DNA from 3 places in the Enterobacter vonholyi genome. Region 3 is predicted to be linked to each of the others. Evidence: predicted binding sites of a transcription regulator. Region 3 holds the regulator's gene; each other region holds the start of a gene.
The links. The regulator sigma-54, encoded in region 3, starts transcription at its own class of promoters, with help from an activator protein. The targets are predictions, from matches to a motif close to GTTGGCACANNTTTCGCTNT.
Positions count from the first base shown of each region.

Region 1: glnK (P-II family nitrogen regulator) is a predicted target of sigma-54. The motif match lies at 2,093-2,112, and genes of this name have one in related genera.
Region 2: AB3N39_RS12895 (branched-chain amino acid ABC transporter substrate-binding protein) is a predicted target of sigma-54. The motif match lies at 1,246-1,265, and genes of this name have one in related genera.

Region 1 covers NZ_CP162152.1:1,033,754-1,040,546, reverse strand. The annotation lists gene tesB (acyl-CoA thioesterase II) at 1-282, shown strand, start outside; gene amtB (ammonium transporter AmtB) at 379-1,668, opposite strand; gene glnK (P-II family nitrogen regulator) at 1,704-2,042, opposite strand; gene AB3N39_RS04845 (SmdB family multidrug efflux ABC transporter permease/ATP-binding protein) at 2,263-4,044, opposite strand; gene AB3N39_RS04840 (SmdA family multidrug ABC transporter permease/ATP-binding protein) at 4,037-5,809, opposite strand; gene AB3N39_RS04835 (Lrp/AsnC family transcriptional regulator) at 5,840-6,298, opposite strand; gene AB3N39_RS04830 (PLP-dependent cysteine synthase family protein) at 6,414-6,793, shown strand, end outside.
Region 2 covers NZ_CP162152.1:2,734,024-2,740,816, forward strand. The annotation lists gene AB3N39_RS12890 (YecA family protein) at 343-1,011, opposite strand; gene AB3N39_RS12895 (branched-chain amino acid ABC transporter substrate-binding protein) at 1,437-2,558, shown strand; gene AB3N39_RS12900 (branched-chain amino acid ABC transporter permease LivH) at 2,658-3,572, shown strand; gene livM (high-affinity branched-chain amino acid ABC transporter permease LivM) at 3,584-4,858, shown strand; gene AB3N39_RS12910 (ATP-binding cassette domain-containing protein) at 4,855-5,730, shown strand; gene AB3N39_RS12915 (ABC transporter ATP-binding protein) at 5,727-6,443, shown strand; gene AB3N39_RS12920 (DUF2076 domain-containing protein) at 6,724-6,793, opposite strand, start outside.
Region 3 covers NZ_CP162152.1:3,936,375-3,943,167, reverse strand. The annotation lists gene rapZ (RNase adapter RapZ) at 1-400, opposite strand, end outside; gene ptsN (PTS IIA-like nitrogen regulatory protein PtsN) at 446-937, opposite strand; gene hpf (ribosome hibernation promoting factor) at 1,020-1,307, opposite strand; gene rpoN (RNA polymerase factor sigma-54) at 1,330-2,763, opposite strand; gene lptB (LPS export ABC transporter ATP-binding protein) at 2,811-3,536, opposite strand; gene lptA (lipopolysaccharide ABC transporter substrate-binding protein LptA) at 3,543-4,097, opposite strand; gene lptC (LPS export ABC transporter periplasmic protein LptC) at 4,066-4,641, opposite strand; gene kdsC (3-deoxy-manno-octulosonate-8-phosphatase KdsC) at 4,638-5,204, opposite strand; gene kdsD (arabinose-5-phosphate isomerase KdsD) at 5,219-6,205, opposite strand; gene AB3N39_RS18465 (calcium/sodium antiporter) at 6,219-6,793, opposite strand, start outside.

The sequences.
Region 1 (6,793 bases), 1.6 Mb from region 3:
GTCCATCAGTATCTGCTGGGCTATGCGTCTGACTTCAACTTCCTGCCGGTGGCGCTGCAGCCGCACGGCGTTGGTTTCCTGGAAAAAGGGATGCAGGTCGCGACGATCGATCACTCCATGTGGTTCCACCGTCCGTTCAACATGAATGAGTGGCTGCTTTACAGCGTGGAGAGCACGTCAGCGTCGAGCGCACGCGGATTTGTGCGTGGAGAATTTTATACTCAGGACGGCGTGCTGGTCGCTTCGACGGTGCAGGAAGGGGTGATGCGTAATCGCGGGTGATTGTGTGCGGCCTGATGCCCTCCCCCTGACCCTCTCCCACCGGGAGAGGGAATACACATTAAAAACGGCAACCAGAGGTTGCCGTTTTGTTGTTTATCAGGCGTTATACGCATTCTCGCCGTGGCTGTTAACGTCCAGACCTTCGCGCTCCTGCTCTTCCGGTACGCGCAGACCCACCGTCATATCCGCCAGCTTATAGCCAATGAAGGCCACAACGGCAGACCAGACAACGGTGATAGCAATACTTTCCAGCTGCACCAGCACCTGATGAACCATGGTGACACCTTCCGCGTAACCCACGCCACCGAGCGATTTCGCCGCGAAGATACCGGTCATGATACAACCGACTATGCCGCACACGCCGTGCACGCCGAATACATCGCATGGGTCGTCGACGCGCAGCACACGTTTCAGTGCGGTGACGCCCCACAGACCCGCCAGACCCGACACCAGGCCGACCAGCAGCGCACCGCCGACACCGACATAACCACACGCAGGGGTGATACCAACCAGACCGGCAATCGCACCTGAACAGGCACCCAGCAGAGAAGGTTTCCCGCGTACCGCCCACTCGCCAAACACCCAAGAGAGGATTGCACCCGCCGTGGCAACAACGGTGTTCACGAACGCCAGCGCGGCGATTTCGTTGGCCGCACTTGCTGAGCCGGCGTTGAAGCCAAACCAGCCAAAGTAGAGGATCGCAGTACCGGTAAAGACCATCGGCAGGTTGTGCGGTTTGAACGCCTCTTTACCGAAGCCCACGCGTTTGCCAATCAGATAAGCGCCCACCAGACCCGCGACCGCGGCGTTAATGTGTACAACGGTACCGCCCGCGAAGTCCAGCGCACCGTGCGTTGCCAGCAGACCGCCACCCCAGACCATGTGCGCAATCGGCACATAGGAGAGCGTCATCCAGACCACCACGAAGATCAGAACGGCAGAGAAACGAATACGCTCCGCCAGCGCGCCCACAATAAGCCCGACGGTAATACAGGCGAAGGAGCCCTGGAACGCCACGTGAATATACTGATAGAAGCTGCCCATCAGCGCGGTCAGCTCAATATTTTTCAGCATCACCCAGTCGAAGTTACCAAAAAACGCGTTGCCCGTACCGAACGCCAGCGAGTAACCGTAAACCACCCACAGCACGCAGACCAGCGCAAACGTCACGGCAACCTGCGTCAGCATGGAGAGAACGTTTTTGCCACGGATCAGGCCGCCGTAGAACAGCGCAATGCCCGGAATGGACATGAAAAGCACCAGCGCGGTGCTGATCATCATAAAGGCGTTATCGGCTTTATCAGCCACCGCAGGGGCAGCAGCCAGCGCCAGGCCCGGCAGCAGCGCCAGCGAACCCAGACCCGTTTTAAGTGTTGCTATCTTCATTTTCTCGATCCCTATCACTGTGTGCCAGGCGTTATTTACAATGCCGCTTCGTCAGATTCGCCGGTACGGATGCGAATGACGCGCTGCAGTTCGGCAACGAAAATTTTGCCGTCGCCAATTTTGCCGGTATAGGCCGCTTTGCTAATGACATCAATGACTTCATCAAGCTGATCGTCAGCAATCGCGACATCAATTTTTACTTTTGGCAGAAAGTTAACGCTGTATTCCGCCCCGCGATAAAGCTCGGCATGACCCTTCTGACGACCAAAGCCTTTCACTTCGGTGACAGTCAGTCCCTGAATACCCATTGAAGACAACGCTTCACGCACGTCTTCGAGTTTGAATGGTTTGATTACAACCGTAACCAGCTTCATAGATCCCCTCCAGTCAGAATTCGGTAATGGCCGTAGCTTACGCTGAAGGTATTGCAAGGGATGTGCCAGAAATGAAAACGAGGAGGAACGGCGGCGCACAGAGCATTACACGGCCTTGATAATCGAACTGATGAAAAAAAACGCACCATGCCGGTGCGTGGTGCGTTTCAGTTTTGCACCAACAGGAATGACTGTTAGCGCGCCGCCTCTTTTTGGTGCATCAGGCGCTAAGCGACTCTTCATCGCGCACGCTGGCCGCCAGCTCTTCGCCCGCCAGCTGCAGCTGGTACATCTGCCAGTAGCGCCCTTTTGCTTCCAGCAGTTCACGGTGGGTACCACTCTCAACGGCCTGTCCGCGATGTAGCACCAGAATGGTATCGGCATCGACGATGGTGGAAAGACGGTGGGCAATCACCACCAGCGTCGTATGGTCGCGTACGGCGGAGAGTGCCTGCTGGATGGCCTGCTCGGTGCCGGAGTCAATACTGGCAGTGGCTTCATCCAGAATCAGGATCTGCGGCGTTTCAATCAGCACCCGCGCCAGCGCCAGGAGCTGCTTTTGCCCGACAGAGAGATTATTCCCCTGCTCGCCCAGTCTGGTATTTATCCCATCGCTAAACCCGCGCGCAAGCTCTGCCAGCTGCACTTTTTCCAGCACGTCCCAGACCTGTTCCTGGGTGTAGTCTCGTCCCAGAGTCACGTTGGCGTAGAAGGTATCGGCCAGCACGACCGGATCCTGTTGCACCATCGCGACGCCTTTACGCAACACGGTGTGGCTGAGAGACGCGAGCGGGCGCCCGTCGAGGCGGATTTCGCCGCGCGTGACCGGGTAATAGCCCATCAACAGGCTGGCAAGTGTGCTCTTACCGCTGCCGGTATGCCCCACCAGCGCCACGAAACCGCGCGACGGAACGTCAAGCGTGATGTCCTGAAGCACCAGCCGATCTTCGCGATAGGCAAACGATACGTTATCAAAGGCGATAGTCCCGCTTTGCAGAGGTTGCTCGTCATTGCCGTAGGCCTGACGCGGCCTGTCCATCAGCTCAAACACGCGCTCACCGGCGACCACCGCCTGCTGCAGCATCGATTGCTGGGTGGTGAGCTCGATCAACGGCTCGTTAAGGCGTCCCAGATAGCTAATAAAGGCGTATAGCACGCCCACCTCAATCGTACCGTTTGAGCTCAGCCCAAAGAGCATCAGCAGCCCGCAAAGCACCAGCGCCGAGAAAAGGCTCAGCAGCGGACGCAGCAGGAAACCGTCCAGCCGCAGCGTCTGCATACGCGCCATATAGTGCGAACGGCTGGCTTCCCCCATGCGTTCGCCAAAGCGGGCCTGCTGGCGGAACTGCTGGATGACGCTCATGCCGTTAATCACTTCGTTGAAGCCATCGTTGATGTCGGCCAGATAGGCGCGAACCCGGCGCACAATCGGCGTGCTGTAACGCTGGTAAATCACCATGACGATCAGCACCGCCGGGAAGATGGTGATCGCCACCAGCGCCATGCGCCAGTCAAGGCTGAACATCGCAACCAGCATCGCGCCAATCAGTGCCGCGCTGCGCAATACGGTCGCCACAACGGTGACGTACAGATCGCGGATCACCTCGGTATCGTTGGTCACGCGCGAGATCACCTGCCCGACCGGCTGGATATCAAACTCGCTGAGCGGCTGGCGAAGCGCCGCGTCCATCACATCCGTACGCAGTTGCTGAACAACGCCCACGGCAGCACGGTTAAACAGCAGCGACTGAGCATAGTGCAGCCCTGCCGCCGCCAGCTGAAGGCCAACGTAGGCCACGCCTAACCCCGCCACCAGCCCCAGGGGCAGATAGCTTTTGGCGACCATATTGTCGATGAAGTAGCTAATGAGCAAAGGACCGCTCACTTCAGCAATCGCCGCAATCCAGAGTAAAAGCACGGCAACGGAGAGCGGTTTACGCCACGGCGAGCCGTAGGCCAGCAGACGTTTGAGCGTCGGCCACATCGTTCCGAGCTTACGCATTGGCGGCCTCCTCATCTTCTTCCGGCGCATCGTCCAGCGCCGCCTCAAGCTGTTGATAGCGGTACATATCGCGATACCAGCCCGGCTGCTCGGCAAGCGTTTCATGCTGCCCGCGCTGGGCAATGTGCCCGTGCTGCAAGACCAGAATTTCGCTGGCTTCGGTTAGCGCAGACAAACGGTGGGCGCTGATAATGACCGTGCGTCCGTCGCCCCACTGGCGCAGGTTATGCAGAATTTGATGCTCGGTACGGCCGTCCACGGCGGAAAGTGCATCATCCAGAATCAGGATTTCAGCATTCAGCAGCAGCGCGCGGGCAATGGAGATACGCTGTTTTTGCCCGCCGGACAGCATGACGCCGCGTTCCCCGACTTCCGTCTCGTACCCCTGCGGCAGACGCAAAATATCATCATGAACGCTGGCCAGACGCGCCACGTGTTCAATCTCTTCCTGCGTCGCCCCAGGGCGGCCAAGGGCGATGTTGTTCGCCACGGTGTCCGAAAATAAAAACGGCGTCTGGCTGACGACCGCCAGGCGACCACGCCACTCGTCCAGCAGCAGATTCGTCAGGGGGATATCATGGAAACGAATATCGCCCTCGGTGACGTCAAAGTGGCGCTGGAGCAGAGAGAGCACGGTACTTTTACCGGATCCCGTCGGGCCGCAGATGCCCAGCATCTGGCCCGGCTGAAGCGTAAAGCTGACGTTCTCCAGCACCGGATGCTCCGTTTGTGGATAGACAAACTTGCGGACGTCGACATGCATGACGCCGCGTCCTTCCGGTACGACTTCGCTGCCGTCATTGACCACCGGCGCTTCGGCCAGCATGGCGCGAATACGGCTGTAGGCGGCGCTGCCGCGCTCCACGATGTTAAACATCCAGGCCAGCGCCAGCATCGGCCAGATCATGAGACCCAGATACATCGCAAAGCTTGTCAATTGCCCCAGGGTAAGCGCGCCCTGCACAACCATCCAGCTTCCGCCGCCAATGGCCAACATATTTGCCATGCCGATTGCGATATAAATCGTCGGGTCGAAACGGGCGTCGATACGCGCGACGCGCATGTTTTTCGCCCCCGTGTCTGCCGCATCGGCGGCAAACAGCGCAGACTGCCGGTCTTCCAGACCAAACGCTTTGATCATGCGGATGCTGGTCATGCTCTCCTGGGTGCGATCGTTCAGCGACGAAAACGCCGCCTGCGCCAGCTTAAAACGCTCGTGTAGCTGTTCACCATAGCGATTGATCGCCAGCGCCATGAGCGGCATCGGCAGCAGGGCCAGCAGGGTCAACTGCCAGCTGATCTGCGTGGACATCACGATCAGCACCGCACAGCCCATCACCAGCGAGTCCACCAGCGTCAGCACCCCTTCCCCGGCGGCAAAGACCACGCGATCGACGTCGTTCGTCGCGCGGGCGATGAGATCCCCGGTGCGATGGCGCAGATAAAATTCGGGATGCTGTCGGCTCAGCTGGCGGTAAAAATCTTCACGTAGCTCAACGGCCAGCTGATAGGACGCACCAAACAGCAGCACGCGCCAGACGTAGCGCAGCAGATAAACAATGACTGCCGTCAGCACCAGCGTGCCGACCCACATCAACACCCGTGCGGTGGTGTAATGCTGTTCGGTGACGCCATCCACGACGTAGCCCACCACTTTCGGCGGGATCAGCTGCAGGATGGCAATGATAATAAGCAGGGCGACTGCACCGAGGTAGCGTTGCCACTCCCGACGAAAGTACCAGCTTAATTGGGCAAATAATCGCACGCGGTTTGTTCCTGAAGGTATTTTACGAAGTTATTCAATAGGTAATGCTGTGGTGTATTTAATCTGTTCCATGGCGAAGCTTGAGGTGACGTCCGATAACCCCGGGACGCTGTTCACCAGCCGCTTGTAGAAGTCATCATAGCGCTTCATGTCGGCCACCTGGACGCGCATCAGATAATCGTACTCGCCGGCCATGCGCCAGAAACCGAGCACTTCGGGCATCTCAGACACCTGGGTGACGAAGCGGCAATACCACTCGCTGCTGTGATGCTGAGTTTTTATCAGCACAAATGCCGTCAACCCAAGCCCCAGCTTTTCGGGATCTAACAGCGCGACGCGTCCCAGAAGAATGCCGTCATCTTCCAGCTTCTTAAGACGCTTCCAGCACGGGGTGGTGGTCAGATTAACGGCATCTGCCAGCGCCTGCAAAGAGAGGGTACAGTCATTTTGCAGCAATGAAAGGAGCTTGCGGTCAATTTTATCTAGCATACCCACCTCTCAGAGAAAATTTTTCTCCCTTCATTCTATTTTAAAGGCCAGATAGCAACAATTTTTTCTGTGCTTTTCGCTATGCTAGGCACAAAATGACAAACGGATAACGACGATGAATAGCACCTGGGTTAAACATGCGATCAGCGAAATCAATGCCGACTATCAGCGCTCGGCGGATACGCACCTGATTCGCCTTTCCCTGCCGGGATTTGACGGCATTCAGCTCTATCTGAAAGATGAAAGCACCCATCCTACCGGCAGCCTGAAGCATCGCCTGGCGCGCTCGCTGTTTTTATACGGTTTATGTAACGGCTGGATTAAAGAAGGCACCACTATCATTGAATCTTCGTCCGGTTCAACGGCGGTGTCCGAAGCCTATTTTGCCCGCCTGCTGGGCCTGCCGTTTATCGCGGTGATGCCGTCCTGCACCGCAAAACGCAAAATCGAACAGATCGAATTTTACGGCGGACGCTGCCACTTTGTGGAAAGCGC
Region 2 (6,793 bases), 1.2 Mb from region 3:
TCAAAATATACGCCCGGAGGCCGAATATTAAAACCTTATTTCACAGGAAGGGATAAAGGATTTAATTTATTCAACGCATAAATAAGCGCAAAATAAACATTCATGAATTAAATGAAAAGATAAACACCAGAAAGATATATGACAATACAAGAATACAACTAAGCACTTCGGGGTGTATAGATCAAAGATATTCGATGAGCAACAATAGACATTCAGCTTATTCTCGGTCTGCTACGCCTTGCCATATAAGGGGCCTCGACGGCCCCTTATATCGTTCACAGGTTAAGAACGTATTACCTTCTACTGGTCTTAAGGTGAACGAACCAAAGCCACAAAAATGTTTCAGTGCAAACAGCAGCTCTTAAACTTCTTCCCGCTGCCGCAAGGACACGGATCGTTACGCCCGACCTTCGTGCCGTTCACAATCGGCTTCTTCGCTTCCGGCTGCTGCGGGTTGTTTACCCAGTAATTATACAGGCGCAGCGCCGCAGGCTGGATGCTCTCGATGCTGGCGATATATTCCTCTTCGGACAGTTCATCCAGCTTGTCGCTGTTCTCTTCCGTCCCGTGCAGCGCAATCACATCAAGATCGGCCTTCAGGGCTTCCGGCAAGGCTGACCAGTCCGTCAGAGCCACACCGCGCATGTAGCCATAGCACCACTCTTCCACCACGGTATAACTCTCACCGTCCACATCGTTATAGCCAAACATCGGTTCGAACTGATCCGGGTATTCGCTCAGACGCTCGGCAATATCGTTCATGTGCTTAAAGCAGAGATCGATAAAACGGTTCATCTCACGATCGTTTTTCCAGCGCGGAATGTACTTCTCGCCCCCCCACACCGCCACCAGCCAGGCATCTGGCTCAACGACAACAGGACCGGAAAGCACTGCGGTAAGCATGCCGTCCAGTTCGGACACGTCAATCACGGACGCGTCATCATGACCGTAAGACATTAACGTCTCTTCAAGCCACGCCATTTCGCTTTCATTCAATGGGCCTTCAGTCATCGCTGATACTCCTGCAAAAAAGGAAACGATCCTAACACATATCTCACCCCTCTCCGGGCTGAAGTTTAGGTCTTTATTGCTGCAAAAACGTGCAAACCGTGACCTTTGCACAACTTATGGGCTTTATTGTTAACGATATGTGATCTCCGCTGTAATTTCTTCTCCTCCCCTAAGGCGGCATAACGCGGCGCTCTATACTCAAACATGTCACATGCCCGTCAATGGGTTAACCATTCTGGCAACGTTTTTGCTTAACGTTCTTCGCGCGTCTCTGCGCAGGGAAATCTCGCCGTAATATGCAGGATGCCGTCTGTATCTTGTTCGTTTAGTGCATTTTGTTCTTGCTCGTGTTTCGGATTGGCTGCGCCGTCGGGCGTTCGGGTTTACGCCGTGGTGCAAAAACCTCTTTGCTAAGGAACATAATAATGTCGCTGAAATTTATCAGAACTCCTCTTTCTCTTGTGTTGGCCGGTTGCCTGGTGACGGCGTTTTCCGCCCGGGCAGATATTGTGATTGGCGTGGCCGGGCCGTTCACGGGTCCGAATGCCACCTATGGCGATCAGTACTGGCACGGCGCAACGCAGGCCGCTGAAGACATTAATGCCGCAGGCGGCATTAATGGCGAGAAGATCAAACTGGTTCAGGGGGATGATGCCTGCGAGCCCAAGCAGGCCGTGGCCGTCGCTAACCGTTTAGTTGACCAGGATAAAGTCAACGCCGTGGTCGGCCATTTCTGCTCCTCTTCCACCATGCCCGCCTCCGAGGTGTATAGCGACGCAGGTATTATTGCGATTACCCCCGGCTCCACTAACCCGCTGATTACCGAACGCGGTATGAGCGACATGTTCCGCATGTGCGGCCGCGACGACCAGCAGGGCCAGGTTGCCAGCGACTTCATCATCGACAAGCTGAAAGCCAAGCGCGTGGTGATTATTCACGACAAAGACACCTATGGTCAGGGTCTGGCTGACGCCACCAAAGCGGCGCTGGCGAAACGCGGGGTTCAGGATGTGATGTACGAAGGGTTATCCCGCGGTGAAAAAGACTTTAACGCGCTGGTCACCAAGATCGGCGCGCAAAAACCGGACGTCGTATTCTTCGGTGGCTGTCACCCGGAAGCCGGTCCGCTGGTTCGCCAGATGCGTGAACAGGGCGTGCAGGCCAAATTCTTCTCCGGTGACTGTATCGTCAACGAGGAGATGGTGACCGCGGCGGGCGGCCCGCAGTACACCAACGGCATTTACATGACCTTCGGTAAAGACCCGCGCCTGATCCCGGACGGTAAAGCGGTAATCGAGAAATTCCGCGCCGGTAAATTCGAGCCGGAAGGTTACACCCTTTACTCCTATGCCTCCGTACAGGCCATTGCCGCGGCCTTCAAGGCCACCGGCGGCAAGGACTCTGCCAAAGCCAGCGAGTGGCTGAAGGCCAATTCCGTCGACACGGTGATGGGCAAAAAAGCCTGGGACAGCAAAGGCGATCTGAAAGTGTCTGACTACGTTGTTTACCAGTGGGACGACAAAGGAAAATATAAGGAAGTGCAGTAACGGGACGGAGTCACGCTCAACGTCGGCGGGCCTACCCGTCGGCGCGTAATAAACATCAGGCTGCGCGTCTCGCGCGGCCTATAAAACGAGCGCGCTAAGATGAGTACATTCTTCCTGCAACAGTTAATCAATGGCTTAACGCTGGGTTCCGTCTACGGCCTGATCGCCATCGGCTATACCATGGTGTACGGCATTATCGGCATGATTAATTTCGCCCACGGCGAAGTGTATATGATTTCCGCCTATCTCTGCGCCATTGGCCTGGCGCTGCTCTCGTTCTTCGGACTGCAGTCCTTCCCGCTGCTGATCCTCGGGACGCTGGTGTTCACGATTGTGGTCACCGGGGTGTACGGCTGGACCATCGAGCGTATCGCCTACAAGCCGCTGCGTAACTCCACGCGCCTGGCGCCGCTGATCTCCGCCATCGGGATGTCGCTTATCCTGCAAAACTACGCGCAGCTGAGCCAGGGCCCGCGCCAGCAAGGGGTGCCGACCATGCTGGACGGCGTGATTCGCCTGCATCTGGGCGACGGGTTCGTGCAGATAACCTACACCAAAGTGTTTATTCTGTTGGCCTCGTTTGCCGGCATGCTGGTGCTCACCTGGATAATCAATCGTACCCGGCTGGGGCGAATGTGCCGCGCGGTCCAGCAGGATCGTAAGATGGCCTCCATTCTGGGGATTAACACCGACCGGATTATTTCGCTTGTCTTTGTTATCGGCGCGGCGATGGCGGGCCTGGCGGGGGTACTGATCACCATGAACTACGGCACCTTTGATTTCTACGTCGGGTTCGTGATCGGCATTAAAGCCTTTACGGCGGCGGTACTCGGCGGCATCGGCTCCCTCCCTGGCGCCATGCTCGGTGGCCTTATCCTGGGCGTGGCGGAAGCCCAGTTCTCGGGCATGGTGAACTCGGACTATAAAGACGTCTTCTCGTTCGGCCTGCTGGTCATGATCCTTATTTTCCGTCCCCAGGGACTGCTCGGGCGCCCGGTTGTGGCCAAGGTGTGAAGGAGAGAATGATGACATCACACGGCTTTTCACTTAAACGCTGCATGCTGGACGCGATCTTTTCCGGGCTGGTTGCGCTGATTATCTTCGGTCCCATCGCGGGCGTGGTGCTGGACGGGTACAGCTTTACCTTCGCCGGGCAGCGCCTGGCCTGGATGGTTGGCACCGTAATGCTCGGACGTTTTCTGTTGAGCGCCTTTTTAGGTACCGCCGCGGGCGCCCGTTTCCAGGCACGCTTCGAAGCCGATAGCGCAGGCGTATATGTCCGTCCACCGGAATACAAAAGCCGCATGCGCTGGATTATTCCTCTGGTGATTGCTCTTGCGATTTGCTTTCCGTTTGTTGCCACTAAATATGTGCTGACCGTCGCCATTCTCGGGCTGATCTACGTGCTTCTCGGTCTGGGGCTGAACATCGTCGTGGGTCTGGCCGGTCTGCTGGATCTGGGATATGTCGCGTTCTACGCGATTGGGGCGTACGGTCTGGCGCTGGGGTACCAGTATCTCGGCTTAGGCTTCTGGAGCATGCTGCCGCTGGCGGCGATCATGGCCGCCGCCGCAGGCGCCCTGCTCGGTTTCCCGGTACTGCGCATGCACGGTGACTATCTGGCCATCGTCACCCTCGGGTTCGGGGAGATTATTCGCCTGATACTGAACAACTGGCTGACCTTCACCGGCGGACCCAACGGCGTGTCGGCCCCTCCCCCCACTTTTTTCGGCCTGGAATTTGGACGACGCGCGAAAGAAGGCGGCGTGCCCTTCCACGAATTTTTCCACCTGACCTACAACCCGAACATGAAGTTTATTTTTATCTACGCGGTGCTGTTCCTGGTGGTGATGCTGGTGCTCTACATTAAGCACCGCCTGACGCGAATGCCGATTGGTCGGGCGTGGGAAGCGCTGCGTGAAGACGAAATTGCCTGCCGCTCAATGGGGCTGAATCATGTTCTGGTTAAGCTTTCCGCCTTTACGCTGGGCGCGTCGACCGCGGGCATTGCCGGGGTGTTCTTCGCCACCTATCAGGGGTTCGTGAATCCTACCTCGTTTACCTTCTTTGAATCGGCACTGATCCTCGCCATTGTGGTGCTGGGCGGTATGGGCTCTACGCTTGGCGTGGTGCTGGCCGCCTTTGTGCTCACGGTAACGCCGGAACTGCTGCGCAGTTTTGCCGAGTACCGCGTCCTGCTGTTTGGCATGCTGATGGTGGTGATGATGATCTGGCGTCCACGCGGTTTGATCCGCATCAACCGCAGCGGGTTTGCCGTGCGTAAGGGCGTCGCACCATGAACGGAACGATACTACGCGTTGAACATCTGATGATGCACTTCGGCGGGATTAAAGCGCTAAACGACGTCAACCTGGACGTGCAGCGTGGCTCCATTACCGCCCTGATTGGGCCAAACGGGGCGGGAAAAACCACCGTGTTTAACTGCCTGACGGGCTTCTACAGAGCCTCCGGCGGCAACATTTTGTTTAATACCCGCCATAAAACGACCAACGTCATTCAGGTACTCGGGCAAAAATTCCAGCCCGGCGACTGGATTAACCCCGCGCAGCTCGGGCAGCGTCTTTTCTACAAAATGTTCGGCGGAACCCACCTGGTCAACCGTGCCGGGCTGGCGCGCACGTTTCAAAATATCCGTCTTTTTCGCGAGATGTCGGTCGTGGAAAACCTGCTGGTGGCGCAGCATATGCGCGTTAACCGCAATCTGCTTGCCGGGATCCTGAATACGCCGTCCTACCGGCAGGCAGAAAGCGACGCCCTGGACAGAGCCTTCTACTGGCTGGAAGTGGTAGATCTGGTGGAGTGCGCCAATCGCCTGGCGGGAGAGATGTCCTACGGCCAGCAGCGGCGACTGGAAATCGCGCGAGCAATGTGCACCGGGCCGGAAATGATCTGTCTGGATGAACCCGCAGCCGGACTGAACCCGGTTGAAACGCATAAGCTCAGCAGCATTATTCGTTTTCTGCGGGATCATCATGACATAACGGTATTACTGATTGAGCATGATATGGGGATGGTGATGGAAATTTCGGACGACATTATCGTGCTCGACCACGGCGATGTGATTGCCAGGGGGAAACCCGAGCAGATCCAGCATGATGAAAAGGTCATTGCCGCCTACCTGGGCACGGATGAAAGCGAGGTCTCCCTATGAGCGAACCGCTGCTGGCTTTTCGCGAAGTGGATGTCTTTTACGGCGTCATTCAGGCACTGAAGCAGGTCTCCCTCGAGGTGAATAAGGGGGAAACCGTGGCGCTGATTGGCGCAAACGGCGCGGGAAAATCGACATTGCTGATGTCCATCTTTGGCCAGCCGCGTATTCGCAGCGGGCAGATCCTTTTCGGCGGTGAAGATATCAGCCATAAATCCACCCACTACGTCGCGTCCGGCGGCATTGCGCAGGCGCCGGAAGGCAGACGAATTTTTCCGGATATGACCGTTGAAGAGAATCTGCTGATGGGGACCATCCCCATCGGCAGCCAGTTTGCGGCTGAAGATATGCAAACCATGTTTGACCTTTTCCCTCGCCTGAAAGAGCGGCGCAAGCAGCGCGCGATGACCATGTCCGGTGGCGAACAGCAGATGCTGGCGATCGCCCGGGCGCTGATGAGCCGTCCGAAGCTGCTGCTGCTGGATGAACCGAGCCTCGGTCTGGCGCCGATTGTGGTGAAACAGATCTTCCAGACTCTGCGCGAGCTGGCCCGTAACGGCATGACTATCTTTCTGGTGGAGCAGAATGCGCATCACGCGTTGAAGCTCTCTGACCGCGGGTATGTGATGGTAAACGGACAGATCAGGTTGACCGGCAGCGGCGAGGAGCTGCTGGGGAATCAGGAGGTGAGGAAGGCGTATTTGGGCGGGGTGTGATTTGATACCTGCCGAATGCGCTTATACAGTGATGGACCATTTCGGCACATAAGGAATAGAAGAACTGGAGGATACCTTAGTCGATATCGCCTCTTTATTTAGATTGCTTCCGGCAATTCTTACAGGTTTGCTAGTAAGGAAAGTAGTAAAACGAATCTAATTTATGAGCCTTCAGGGGTAGCGTCGAAGGATTCTTTTGACCCGGAAACGCAAAACCCCTAATCGTAGGATATCCAACTTTCGGGGTTCACTTCATTTCGGTAGTCACACGATAACGTCGTTAAATAAAACTGTCGTCGTCATTGCTGTAGTCGTCATCTACATCGTCGTTCTGCCAGGCGTCGTTATTA
Region 3 (6,793 bases):
CAATCAGGTCGGCACGAGAACGCAGTGGCTCCAGCAGATCGCTCTCTTCATCGATAGCACTCTCCAGAGAGAGGTTCTTACTGGAAAGCGGGTGCAAGCGACGGGTATCGCTGTAGCGACGGATTAGCGTATTGCGGTCTGCATCAAGGAACAGCAGCTGAGGCGAGAACGTGTCAGGCAGGTTGCTCATTGCCTGTTCGAAGATCTCTGGCGATTCAGGCATGTTACGGACGTCGATACTGACGGCTGCAGAGGTTTGTCTCTCCGCAAGCGTGCGCGCCAGATCGGGCAACAACACGACCGGCAGGTTATCAACGCAGTAAAAACCCATGTCTTCCAGCGCCCGCAGAGCAACGGATTTCCCCGACCCTGAACGGCCACTGACAATCATCAGCACCATGTTCCGTTTCTCCTCAGGACAACAGATGTGAAGGCCATCTCCTGGTTATGCATCATCCTGATTGCCTTCTGCTTCAGTGATAATTTGGTAGAGCTCTTCATCACTTTGGGCCGAGCGCAGTCGACGGCAAATAGTTTTATCGGCCAGACGTTTTGCGACCAGCGACAGCGTATGCAGGTGGGTTTTCGTCTGATCGGCAGGCACCAGCAGCGCGAAAAGGAGATCGACGGGCTGGTTATCAATGGCATCAAAGGCGATGGGTGTTTCAAGCTGCACAAACACACCAACGGCACGCAGGGTATCCTCTTCCAGTTTGCCGTGCGGGATCGCGATGCCGTTGCCGATACCGGTACTGCCCATTTTTTCACGGGTCAGAATCGCTTCGAACACCACCTGCGGCGGCAGGCCCAGCTGTTTAGCAGCCAGTTCACTGATGATCTCCAGCGCACGTTTTTTGCTCTGGCAGTGAACCGCACTGCGGGTACATTCCTGGTTAAGGACATTGCTCAGTTGAAGAGCGGAATCGTTGTTCATCATAATTTCACCTAAGCGCTAACTGTACAAATGGCCTGTTGTGTTTCACAACAGGCCGTCCTGCACCCGTTAACTGCCCGGACAATTAGTGTTGTTTCAGTTTATCTTTATGTTTATTGAGCTGTCGCGCAAGCTTATCAATCAAGCCGTCGATAGCAGCGTACATGTCTTGCCCTTCCGCACTGGCATGCAGTTCACCCCCGTTAACATGCAGGGTGGCATCCGAGATATGAGTCACTTTCTCCACTTTCAACACAATATAGACCTGATTGATCCTTTCGAAATACTGCTCGAGTTTTGCAAACTTCGCGTTCACGAATTCGCGTAAAGCCTCAGTAATTTCGACGTTTTGTCCAGTGATGTTGAGCTGCATAGTGTCTTCCTTATCGGTTGTGTCAGACCAGCTGTTTACGCTGGTTGGACGGCGGAATGGATAAAGACTCTCGATACTTCGCAACAGTACGACGTGCCACCATAATACCCTGATCGGACAGCATGGTGGTTAACTTACTGTCGCTTAGCGGCTTCGCGGGGTTCTCCGCGGCGATCAACTTCTTCACCAGGGCACGAATGGCCGTTGACGACGCTTCACCGCCGCCCTCGGTATTCACATGGCTGGAGAAGAAATACTTAAGCTCAAAAATACCGCGTGGACTGTGCAGATACTTCTGCGTGGTGACACGGGAAATGGTTGATTCATGCATCTCGACGGCCTGGGCGATATCCGCCAGCACCATCGGTTTCATATACTCTTCGCCCTGCTCAAAGAAAGCCTGCTGCTGTTCGACAATACAGCGGCTGACGCGTAGCAGCGTATCATTTCGGCTCTCAAGACTTTTGATCAGCCATCGCGCTTCCTGAAGATTGCTACGAATATATTGATTGTCGGAGTCGTTACGCACGCTGGTGCACATGGAGGCATACTGCTGGTTGATTTGCAGGCGAGGGATGCTGTCTGAATTCAGTTCAACGACCCAGCGGCCATTGTGTTTTCTGACCAGCACGTCCGGAATAACGTACTCAGGCTCGCTGGTCTGGATTGACTGTCCCGGGCGTGGATCGAGTGACTGGATCAGATTCACCGCTTCTTTCAGCACATCTTCTTTCAGGCGCGTGACGCGCATCAGGGTGCGGAAATCGTGGTTCGCCAGCAGATCCAGGTGATCGCTGATGATCACGCGCGCCTCGTCGAGCCATGGCGTCTCTTTGCTGAACTGAGAAAGCTGGATTAGCAGGCAGTCGCGCAGATCTTTTGCGGCTACGCCTACCGGATCGAAACGCTGGATGCGCTTCAGAACGGCTTCAACTTCCTCAAGCTCTATCTCTTCGTCGCCCATGCTTTCCAGAATATCGTCAAGCGTGACGGTCAAATAGCCGGTGTCGTCAACGGCATCGACAATTGAGGTGGCAATCGCGCGGTCGGTATCGGAGAAGGGAGTGAGTTCCACCTGCCACATCAGGTAATCCTGCAGCGACTGAGTGGTTTCTCCCTGATAGACCGGTAGCTCATCATCCTGGTAGTCCGCACGCGTACCGGAAGGCGTTCCGGCGGTGTAGATTTCATCCCAGCTGGCATCCAGCGGAAGCTCGTCGGGCATCTCTTTTTGTTCGAGTGCGTCGGCGGTATCAAGCGCTTCAGTGTCCTGTGACTGCTGAGTATCTACCTCGTCATGAAGATCGGTTTGTTCCAGCAGGGGGTTGCTGTCCAGCGCCTGCTGGAGCTCCTGCTGAAGTTCTAACGTGGACAGTTGCAACAGGCGAATTGCCTGCTGTAGCTGCGGCGTCATCGCCAGTTGTTGGCTGAGCCTTAATTGCAAACCTTGCTTCATGTTCAGAGCATTTTTCTCCGGTTCGGCGTTACGTTACCTCTACCCTATCAGAGTCTGAAGTCTTCCCCAAGATAGACGCGCTTAACATGATCGTCTTCGAGGATCTGCTGCGGCGTACCGTGGGCGATCAGATTGCCCTGGCTCACAATATACGCGCGTTCACATACGGCCAGCGTTTCTCGGACGTTGTGGTCGGTGATCAGTACGCCAAGCCCGCTGTCGCGCAAGTGTTCAATGATACGTTTAATGTCGATAACCGAGATCGGGTCAACACCCGCAAATGGTTCATCCAGAAGGATAAATTTAGGGTTTGCGGCCAGCGCACGCGCGATCTCAACGCGACGACGTTCGCCCCCGGAGAGTGCCTGACCGAGGCTGTCGCGCAGATGCTCAATGTGGAACTCTTCCATCAGCTCGTTGGCACGATCCTGACGCTGTTCGCTGGTCAGATCGTTACGAATTTGCAGGACCGCCATCAGGTTGTCGTAAACGCTAAGACGACGGAAAATGGAGGCTTCCTGCGGCAGATAGCCGATCCCGCGACGCGCGCGCGCGTGAAGCGGCAGAAGACTGATGTCTTCATCGTCAATGATTATGTTGCCGGCATCGCGCGGCACAATGCCAACGACCATGTAGAAGGTTGTCGTTTTACCCGCACCGTTAGGGCCAAGCAGCCCCACGATTTCGCCAGAGTTGACGGTCAAACTGACATCTTCTACGACACGGCGGCCCTTATAGGCCTTCGCGAGGTTTTTTGCAGTTAATGTTGCCATAACGGATTAGTTACTCTTCTTCTGTGCCGGGGCCTGGCCCTTGCCTTTGTCCTGCAGCTGCGACGGAACCAGTACGGTCGTGACGCGTTTACCTTTCTCGCTGGAGGCCTGCATTTTTTGCTCTTTCACCAGATAGGTGATTTGGTCGCCGGTAATGTTGCTGTCCAGCTGTTCCAGATACGCGTTTCCGGTCAGGATTACCAGGTCCTTCGCCAGCTCGTAGTGCATATGCGAGGCGCGGCCTTTTACCGGCTTGCCATTGTCCTGCATCTGGTAGAAGGTTGCCGGGTTGCCGTAACCATCAATGATCTCTTTGCCCTGCTCGCCACCCGGACGGGTCACGACCACTTTGTCAGCGTTAATTTTGATGGTGCCCTGGGTCATGACGACGTTACCCGTGAAGGTGACGACGTTACCCTGCATATCGAGAGACTGGGTGTCGGACTCGATATGAATCGGCTGGTCGGTATCGCCCGTTACAGCAAGCGCGGGGAGACTGGTCACCAGCATCGCGCTGGCGATAATTACTTTAAGGCTGAGTTTGTTTGTTTTGAATTTCATAGGAGGTTCTAACCTTTTCAATCAGCTCGGCGTTCTTGCTGCGTAAGTTCCCGCGCATTCTCAAACCGCTGGAATTAAATGTTGTGCCATACAGTGTGACCAGATCCTGCGACGTCACGTCCTGGGTTACCAGGTTGATCTGGGCATTATCCGTCGTAATTTTTCGCAGTTGCGAGTCAGCGGTCAGGGCGTTGACTTCAACGTGGCCGTACAGATAAAGCATACGGTCATTTGTCAGTTTGGCCCGATCTGACTTAATTGACCACGTCGGCACTTTGTCTTTATCGAATGTGGTCATCACCGGTTGGGTAAACCACGAAATACCGTCATCTGAAAAATATTCAACATGCTGGGCAATCAGGCGATAGTTCAGCGCGCCTTCCGGGCTGTAGACCACGGTTTCGCTGTGATCGCTTTTATAGGTTGGATCGCTATTGTTAACCACTTCTGTTTGCGTATCGTCGCGATCGGCAAGGTTCACACCAATCAATACCAGTGCGACTAGCGAAAGCAAAATGATAATCCAGCGTCTGGTTTTACTCATATCGATTGCCCTTTGGCCTCATCAAGCTTGCCCTGCGCCAGCAGGAGCAGATCGCAGACTTCACGGACGGCACCACGGCCCCCGTTGATGTGGGTAACGTAGTCAGCGCGCGGGATCAGCAGCGGATGCGCATCGGCAACGGCGATGCTCAGCCCGACCTCAGTCATCACAGGCCAGTCAATCAGATCGTCCCCGACGTAGGCCACGTTTTCCGGTGCGATAGCCAGTTTACCCAGTAAATCCTTAAACGCCGCCATCTTATCGGACTGCCCCTGATACAGATGGGTAATTCCTAAGGTTTCACAGCGGTCTTCTACCAGTTTAGCTTTTCGCCCGGTGATGATAGCCACCTCAATACCCGAGGTGAGCGCACAGCGGATACCATAGCCGTCGCGGACGTTAAATGCTTTCAGCTCTTCACCATTATTGCCCATGTAAATCAGGCCATCGGAGAGTACGCCATCCACATCCAGGATGAGCAGACGAATGTTTTTCGCCTTTGCCATCATCTGGGTACTGACCGGGCCATAACAGGTTGCAAGGGATGCACCCGCATTACTCATTGTCTTATCCTTCATTACACTACGCCTGCGCGCAGCAGATCATGCATATGTACCACACCCAGCAACTGGTCGCCATCTGCAACCATAACGGAGGTGATATGGCGGGACTGCATCAGGTTCAGCACATCCACGGCCAGCGTACCCGGACGCACGCGGATACCGCCCGGCGTCATCACGTCGGCAATGCCCAGGGTACGGACATCAACACCCATGTCGAACACGCGGCGCAGGTCGCCATCGGTGAAGATCCCCTGAATTTTCAACAGATCGTCGCACACGACCGTCATACCCAGATTCTTACGGGTGATTTCCAGCAGCGCATCACGTAGGGAGGCTTCTTTGCTGACGTGAGGGATCTCATCCCCGGTGTGCATAATATCGTTTACCCGAAGCAGCAGCTTGCGCCCCAGCGCGCCGCCCGGATGGGAAAGCGCGAAATCTTCCGGCGTAAAACCGCGGGCTTCAAGCAGTGCGACGGCAAGCGCATCACCCATGACCAGCGCTGCGGTGGTGCTGGACGTTGGCGCCAGGCCGAGCGGACAGGCCTCCTTGGGAACCTTCACGCACAGGTGAATATCGGCCGCACGCGCCATGCTACTTTCCGGACGGCTGGTCATGCAAATAAGCGGAACCTGCAATCGTTTCAGTACCGGGATCAGCGCCAGAATTTCATTGGACTCACCGGAGTTAGACAGTGCGATGACGATATCCTGCGGCGTGACCATACCCAGGTCGCCGTGCGCGGCTTCCCCCGGGTGTACAAAGAAGGAAGAGGTTCCGGTGCTGGCAAATGTTGCCGCCATTTTACGTCCAATGTGGCCGGACTTACCCATCCCCATCACCACGACTTTGCCGGCACAGTAGAACATCTTCTCACATGCCAGACTAAAATCCTGATTAATGTACCGATCTAACTGCGCCAGACCTTCACGTTCAATCTCCAGAACCTCTTTGCCTGCTTTCTGAAAGTCAAAACCCGGCTGCAATTCTATTTGCGACATAATGCGTTTCCGATTACCCAGAGAGAAGAGGCGAGAGCCAGTACAGCATCGCCATCCATACGATAAATCCACCCGTCAGCAGCGCGCCTGCGCCTTTGCCGATCTGTCGTTGCCGCCGCCAGCAGAGCAGGGCAAATATCACGCTGACTAATAACATCACGCCGTAGTCACGCGAGAATGCCAGGGGATTAAAGGGCCCTGGCGTAATGAGGGCCGGAAGGCCCATCACAATGGCGATATTAAATATGTTGGAACCGATGATATTACCAATGGCAATGTCATCTTCACCTTTACGTGCCCCCGCAATGGCCGTGGCCAGTTCCGGCAGGCTGGTACCGATGGCAATCACCGTCAGACCAATGGTAAGTTCACTGATGGCGAAATAGTTCGCCAGTACCGTCGCGTTATCCACGACCATACGCGTTGCCATCGGCATGATGATCAGCGCAACGCCAAGCCAGAGCAGGGCAACAGGCAGTGTACCTTCTCGCGGAAGTTCGGCGACCTGCTCACGCGTGAGGCTATCCTGACCCTGTTTTTCCGCCTGACGGGCGATTTTAACACTATACAGCAACCAAATGACGGCCA